3 regions of the Actinocatenispora sera genome follow, and region 3 is predicted to be linked to each of the others. Evidence: riboswitches for the same ligand, from Rfam matches in the RefSeq annotation. Region 3 holds a riboswitch; each other region holds the start of a gene.
The links. Region 3 has a riboswitch for S-adenosylmethionine ahead of Asera_RS03655 (aminotransferase class V-fold PLP-dependent enzyme). Riboswitches for the same ligand answer to the same signal wherever they lie in the genome.
Positions count from the first base shown of each region.

Region 1: it holds a riboswitch for S-adenosylmethionine, as region 3 does, so the genes downstream of both, thrC (threonine synthase) here and Asera_RS03655 (aminotransferase class V-fold PLP-dependent enzyme) in region 3, are expected to answer to the same signal.
Region 2: it holds a riboswitch for S-adenosylmethionine, as region 3 does, so the genes downstream of both, Asera_RS31765 (GNAT family N-acetyltransferase) here and Asera_RS03655 (aminotransferase class V-fold PLP-dependent enzyme) in region 3, are expected to answer to the same signal.

Region 1 is NZ_AP023354.1:481,391-483,649, forward strand. It holds gene thrC (threonine synthase) at 1-980, opposite strand, end outside; SAM riboswitch class I at 992-1,117, opposite strand; gene Asera_RS02205 (DMT family transporter) at 1,255-2,259, opposite strand, start outside.
Region 2 is NZ_AP023354.1:6,760,497-6,762,755, reverse strand. It holds gene Asera_RS31770 (helix-turn-helix domain-containing protein) at 1-582, opposite strand, end outside; gene Asera_RS31765 (GNAT family N-acetyltransferase) at 579-1,223, opposite strand; SAM riboswitch class I at 1,232-1,331, opposite strand; partial or broken gene Asera_RS33455 (glyoxalase superfamily protein) at 1,470-2,117, shown strand; gene Asera_RS31760 (DinB family protein) at 2,198-2,259, opposite strand, start outside.
Region 3 is NZ_AP023354.1:797,674-799,932, forward strand. It holds gene Asera_RS03650 (PrsW family intramembrane metalloprotease) at 1-677, opposite strand, end outside; SAM riboswitch class IV at 1,164-1,281, shown strand; partial or broken gene Asera_RS03655 (aminotransferase class V-fold PLP-dependent enzyme) at 1,413-2,259, shown strand, end outside.

The sequences.
Region 1 (2,259 bases), 320 kb from region 3:
GCCTCCAGCGCGTACGGCCCGGCGGCGGGGTCGCCGATGTTGAGCGACTTGGCGATGCCGGTGGGCTTGACCGGGCTGATCTGGTCGGTACCGGCCTGCAGCGCGGCGGCGATCGGGTTGCAGCCGGCGGACTGGGCGCCGAACACCCGCCACGGCGTGTCGTCCACCAGGCCGATCTCGACCAGTTCGCTGAACGCCTTGTCGATCTTGGTGAGCAGCTCGCCGGACGCCATCGGGATCACGACCTGCTGCGGCAGCCGCCAGCCGAGCTGCTCGGCCACCTCGTACCCGAGGGTCTTGGAGCCTTCGGCGTAGTACGGCCGGACGTTGACGTTGACGAACGCCGTCTCTTCGAACTCGTCGGTCTCGGTGAGTTCCTGGCACAGCCGGTTGACGTCGTCGTACGAGCCTTCGATGGCGATGACCTGGCCCTGGTAGACGGCGCTGGTGACGACCTTGTTCTGCTCCAGGTCGTACGGGATGAACACGATGCTCGGCACGCCGGCGCGGGCGCCGTGCGCGGCGACGGAGTTGGCCAGGTTGCCGGTGGAGGCGCAGGCGAACCGGGTGAAGCCGAGCCCCTTCGCGGCGGTCAGCGCGACGGAGACGACCCGATCCTTGAACGAGTGGGTGGGGTTCGCCGAGTCGTCCTTGACCCACAGCGTCCTGAGGCCGAGCTCGGCGGCGAGCGCGTCCGCCTTGATCAGCGGGGTCATGCCGGGGTTGACCGTGACGCGGCTGGCCGGGTCCTGGCCGGTGGGCAGCAGCGGCGCGTACCGCCAGATGTTGTGCGGGCCGGCCTCGATGTCGGCGCGGGTGACGGCGCGCAGCGCGGCCTGGTCGTAGCCGACCTCGACCGGGGCGAAACACTCGTAACAGGCGTTCTGCGCGATCAGCGGGTATTCGGCCCCGCAGTTGCGGCAGACCAGCGCGCGAGCCGGGTTGACGGCGATGTCGGAGGGACCTGCGATCACGCTCATGCGAAGCCTTTCGCTCATCTTTCCCGCGCCGGTCTGGTCGCGGGCCGGAATTGGCACCTGCCGGCTCGCGTCGAGCGCGAGCTGCGGTGGTTGCCGGGGCGTCATCGGGCCGGTCCCTCAGCCCCTCTGGATGAGGTGCATGTGAAGTTGTACGCGCAGCTTACCCATCGGCGCGCCGGTGTCTCCGTCCGTGGTCCCACTGCGTGGACGTGAGATCGACCATGCCGTCAGCCGGTGCCGCTCCCTCGGCGGCACCGGCTGACGGCCAGCGAGGTCAGCGGGGCGACAGCCCGTCGGCCGACGTCCACTCCGGCCCGGTCAGGACGCGTCCGGTGGCGCCGACCGGTACGGGCTGTGCCGGGACCCGGCCGGCCGTGGCAACCGGTACGGGCTGGACCGGGACCGGGCCGGCCGTCGCATGCGGTTCGCGCTGGGCCGGGACCGGGCCGGCCGCGGCGCGGACGCCGGTGGTGGCCCGGGCGGTGGCGCGACGGGCCAGGACGTTCGTGGCGACCAGGGCGGCGACGGTCAGCGCGGCGCCGGCGATCTCGGCCGGTACCGGGCGGTACCCGCGGACGATCTGGATGCCGAACGTGATCACCGGTACCAGGTTCATGAACAGCGCGGCGTTGGGCGCGCCGAGCCGGCGGATCGCCACGTTCCAGGCCAGTACCGCGAGGACCGAGGAGGCGATCGCGATGTACCCGAGCTGCCAGGCGTCGGCGCCGAGCGCACCCGGGCCGGGCAGGTGGCCGATGCCGGTCAGGTCGGCGACGAGGGCGACCAGTACGGTCGCGGCGGCGCCGACGATCTGGGTCAGCGTGCTGAACCGCAGCGAGCCCCAGCTGGCGAACCGGCTGGCACCGTGGGTGTACACCGCCCAGCCGACCACACCGAGGAACGCCATCGCGTCGCCGCTGCCGATCGCCCCGAGGTCGGTCGGGTGGCCGTGCGTGATGACCAGTCCGACCCCGACCAGCGCCAGCAGCATCAGGCCGAGGGTGGGCAGCGTGGGCCGGACCCGATCGCGTACCCACCGGACCAGCACGGTGAGCAGCGGGGTCAGCGCGACCATGAGCGCGCCGTTCTGCGGGGCGGTGTAGCCCAGGGCGATGTTGACGAGCAGGTTGAAGCCGGCGATGCCGACCACGCCGAGTACCGCGATCTCCGCGAACCGCCCCTCGGTACGGAACGCGCGCCGGCCGGCGGTGGCGGCGAGCACCGCGGCGAGCACCGCGGCGGCGATCAGGTAGCGCGCGGCGGTGAGGTGGTACGCGTC
Region 2 (2,259 bases), 6.0 Mb from region 3:
CCGGCACGCGCCCGAGGTCGCACCGGCCTGCAGGAGGTACAGCACCGCCTCGCGGTTGCGCGCCTCGACCCGATCCAGCCGAGCCGCCCGGTCCCGAACCACCCGCTCCCGCAGGGCAAGGCCCAGCGGTACCGTCGCCGCGGACATCAGGGCGCGCTCGGCGGCGGTGAACGGCCGCCGGTGCGCACTTCGCTGCACGACGAGTACCGGGTGGGGCCGGCGCCCGGTGACCGGCAGGGCGGACAGCTCACGTCCGTCCGCCGACACCGACAGCGCGCCCAACCGGCCGCTGGAGACCGCATCGACCTTCGCCAGGATTCCCGGCGGCAGCTGCGGACGCGCACTGCTCGGCCCGCCGGTCGGATCCCACAGCAGCGCCGTGCCGTCGAGGCGACGGGACAGCCGGCCGAGGATGCGCGCGACCCCGTCGACGGCCGCGGCCTCGGCCGCCAGGGCCCGAAGCTCACTGGACAGCTCCGGGCCGGCGTCGTTCCCGACGGCCCCCTCGTCCCCTGGTCGAACCGTCGCCGCCACTTCTGCCGGGCCGGTATGCCGATCGCCGGCCGCCTGCCGCGCACTCATGCCGGGCGTCCGCCGCGAGCGGCGGACCGCTGCCGGTCGACCCGGCCGGCCAGTGCCTGCTTGACCGCGCCCCACTCCACGGCGAGCACCGAGTACATGGCGGAGTCGCGCAGCTGGCCGCTTTCGCCTGGCGCCCAGGACATCGACCATCCGCGTAACACCCCCTCGAACGTGGCCCCGAGAGCGGCGATCGCGGCGCGGGACCGCGTGTTGCGAGCGTCGGTCTTCAGATCGACCCGGGACACCGCCAGCGTCTCGAACGCGTACGTCATCAGGAGCAGCTTCGCCTCGGCGTTGATTCCGGAACCCTGCGCCGCCGCACCGAGCCAGGTGAAGCCGATCTCGATGGCGCGCAAGTCCTCGCGCCCGGGCCAGTATCGGGGGTCCCAGAACGCGGTGCAGCCCACCGCGCGTCCGTCGGAGCGCCGGACCTGCGCGAACGGCACCAGGCCCTGCGCCATCCGCTCATGCTGCGCGGTGATGTAGCCGGCGACCTCGTCGGCGTGCGGCACCAGCGTGAAGTCGTAGCTGGTGCGGTCGTCATCGGCGGTAGCAGCCAGGTCGGCCGCGTGCCGGACGGACAGCGGTTCGAGCCGAACCAGGTGGCCGTCCAGCGGCGGTACCTCGAAGAACGGACGCATGGCCACCTCTCTCATCGCTCCTGGCGTTGGCACCTTGCCGCTGCGGAATTCCGTGGCAGGTTGCCGGATCGTCTCGGGGCCAGGTCCCTCGGATCCTCTGGATGACGTGTCTGAACGGCTGACCAGCGGCACCCGACGGCGCGGGTCGGCGCGGGTCGGCGCGGGTCGGCGCGGGTCGGCGCGGGTCGGCGACTCATTTTTTTTGTATGGTAGACCAGACGAATATGGACGGCATCGCGATATCGTGTGGCCTCGCGCACTGTCACCCGACACGCGATCAGCCGCAGCCACGTCCCTCCATCACCGGTCGGCCGGTTTGCGGGCACCCCGGCCGACTGGCGTGAGGGCACCGCACGTTCCACCGTCCCGTTGAAGCAGCGGGACGAAACCGCCGCAGCCCGTCGTGGGTCGATCCCGCACTGGCGTCCTGCGGTACGACCCGCCCAGCGTCGCGGTGCATTCGGGTTCGACATCCCGCACAGCCAGGCGCTCGAGATCGTCGCCGGGCAGTTGGGCTACCGCGACTGGAACACCTGTGCGGCAGCGTGGCGCCCCGACCCGGCCCCGGTCACCGTACCGATCCTGCGGGCCTTCCCCGGCGCCGAGGCGCGCCGGTTCTACGTCGAGTTCCTCGGCTTCACGGTGGACTGGGAACACCGGTTCGCGACGGGAATGCCCCTGTACCAACAGGTCTCCCGGCAGGGCTGCGTACTGCATCTGAGCGAGCACCACGGCGACGGGACCCCGGGTTCGGCGGTGCGTATCGCGGTGTCGGACGTGCGCCGGCTGCAACGCGAACTGGCCGACAGTCCGGTGTACCCGCTGCGCATCGGGCTCGACGCGCAACCCTGGGGCGACGACCTCGACATACCTGATCCGTTCGGCAACCGGCTGGTATTCCACACGTCCCGCCGAACCCCTGCCCCCGAGCGAGCCGGCAGCGCCCGCCGTCCACGCGAGGGCCCCGTGGGGGGCTACCCGGCGTCCTGTGCTTCGATCAGGTCGAGGTCGCGGACGCAGAAGCCGTGGTGCTCGA
Region 3 (2,259 bases):
GTCATCGAGGTGAACAGCGGGTGCGCGAAGCCGGAGATGCCGATCCGCACCACGAACAGCATCACCACCATCAGCGCGCCGGTGACCGCGCCGCCCTCCTTCGAACCGGTCACGTAGATGCCGCCGAGGTAGAGGATGTTCTCCGCCATCGCGAACCCGGTCGCGGACAGGCCGAAGTAGATGATCCCGTCGACCACATTGATCGGCTGCCGCTTCTTGCGATGGAAGAAGTACAGCAGCAGTACCGGGCCGAGCGCCTTCATCGTCTCCTCGATGAACGGCGCGACGAGCACGGCGTCGGCGTTGCCGGACATCCCGGCCTGCTCGAACAGGTACGACCCGAGCGTGTTCACGCCGAGCGCCGCCGAGGTGGCGACGCAGGCGCCCCAGCCGAACACGAACGCGAGGTACTTCCACGGCTCCGGTTCGTACCGGTCCAGCCACAGGAAGCAGCCGACCAGGAACGGAACCGGGATGACGGCCACGGCCAGCCCGATCGCGAACGCCTTCGGCCCGATGTTGGTACCCACGGCGAGGATCAGCACCAGCGCGCCGACCACGATCGGCGCGATCACGCCGGTCATCTTCCAGAGCCGTACCCAGTCGAACCGGCCACGCTTCGGGGCGTCCAGCACCGCCACCACCGGCGGCCCGAACGGGTGCCCGCCGGTCCCCACGATCGGCTGCCCGCCCGGCCCGGCGCTCGGCGGCCCGCCCGGCGGGACCGCCGCCCGCCCGGCGGGTCCCACGCTCGGGTTCCCGCCCGGCCCCACGGTCGGCTGCCCGCCCGGTCCGGCGCTCGGGTGTCCGCCAGGTCCGGCGCTCGGGTGTCCGCCCGGCGCGACCGCCGGGCCGCCGCGCGCGGCGTCCGGTGCCCCCGAGGTCGGTGCGCCGGAGGTTGGTGGGGTCGAAGGTGGCCGCCACCCGGGTGTGTCGACCGGCTCCGTGGTGCGGTCCGCCCCGGGCTGGCCGGCCGGACCCGGTGCACCGTCCCGACCGGCGTCGGCCGGCGTCGAGTGTTCGGCGGGACGGGCCCACGGTGAGCCGTCGCCGGGTCGCGGCGCGCCGTCGGACGGCTGCCGCGCCGGGTCCGGTGTGCCGGGCGTCCCAGAGGGCGGGAGGTCTGCCATGGCGCCAGCCTAGTGTGGCTATGCTGCTCCGCAGGTCACGAGTGCCAGCGTCAAGCCCCGGCTTGCTGGCCGGCAACCCTCGCTTCCGCGGTGGGGTGCCCCGGGTGAAGACCGGGCCCGCGCGCCGCACGGCGACGGGCAAGCGCGGACCGCACGTCACCGGTGGGGTCCCTGGCCTCCCGGAGGTGTGTTGTGTCCCTGCCTGTCGACATCGTCCCGCCCGCGCCCGCATCGCGCCGGCCACGCCTGGTACCGGTACCCCGGCAGCCCGAACCGCTCGCACTGGCCGACGCGAACCTGCAGGTACCGCTGGTGACCGGCGGCACCGTCGGCTACGCGAACTTCGACTACGCGGCGAGCGCGCCGGCGGCCCGGGTGGCGGTCGAGGCGATCACCGACCTGCTCCCCCGGTACGCGAGCGTGCACCGCGGCGCGGGCCTGCCGTCACAGCTGTGCACCACCCGGTACGAGCGGGCGCGCGAGCAGGTGGCGCGGTTCCTCGGCTGCCGGGACGACGACGCGGTGATCTTCACCCGCAACACCACCGACGCGACGAACCTGCTGGCGCACGCGCTGCCGGCGGAGGCGACGGTGCTGGTGTTCGACTCCGAGCACCACGCGACGCTGCTGCCGTGGCGCCGCGCGGTGCGGCTGCCGATCCCGGACAGCCCGGCCGACGCGGTACGGGCGGTGCACGCGGCACTGCGCGAGCTGCGGCGCGGCGAGGACGCGCCGGGGCCGGTACTGCTCGCGGTGACCGGCGCGTCGAACGTCACCGGGGAGATCTGGCCGATCGCCGAGCTGGCCGCGGCGGCACACCGGTACGGGGCGCGGATCTTCGTGGACGCCGCGCAGCTGGCGCCGCACCGTCCGGTCGACGTCGCCGCCGCCGACGCCGACTACCTCGCGCTGTCCGGCCACAAGCTGTACGCGCCGTTCGGCGCCGGGGTGCTCGCCGGCCGGACGGACTGGCTCGACGCGGCCCCGCCGTACCTGGCCGGTGGCGGGGCGACCGCGCTGGTCGGCGACGCGACGAACGACGTGCGCTGGTCGACCGGCCCGGCCCGGCACGAGGCCGGCAGCCCGAACGTGCTCGGCGCGGTCGCGCTCGGCGCGGTGTGCGAGGCGC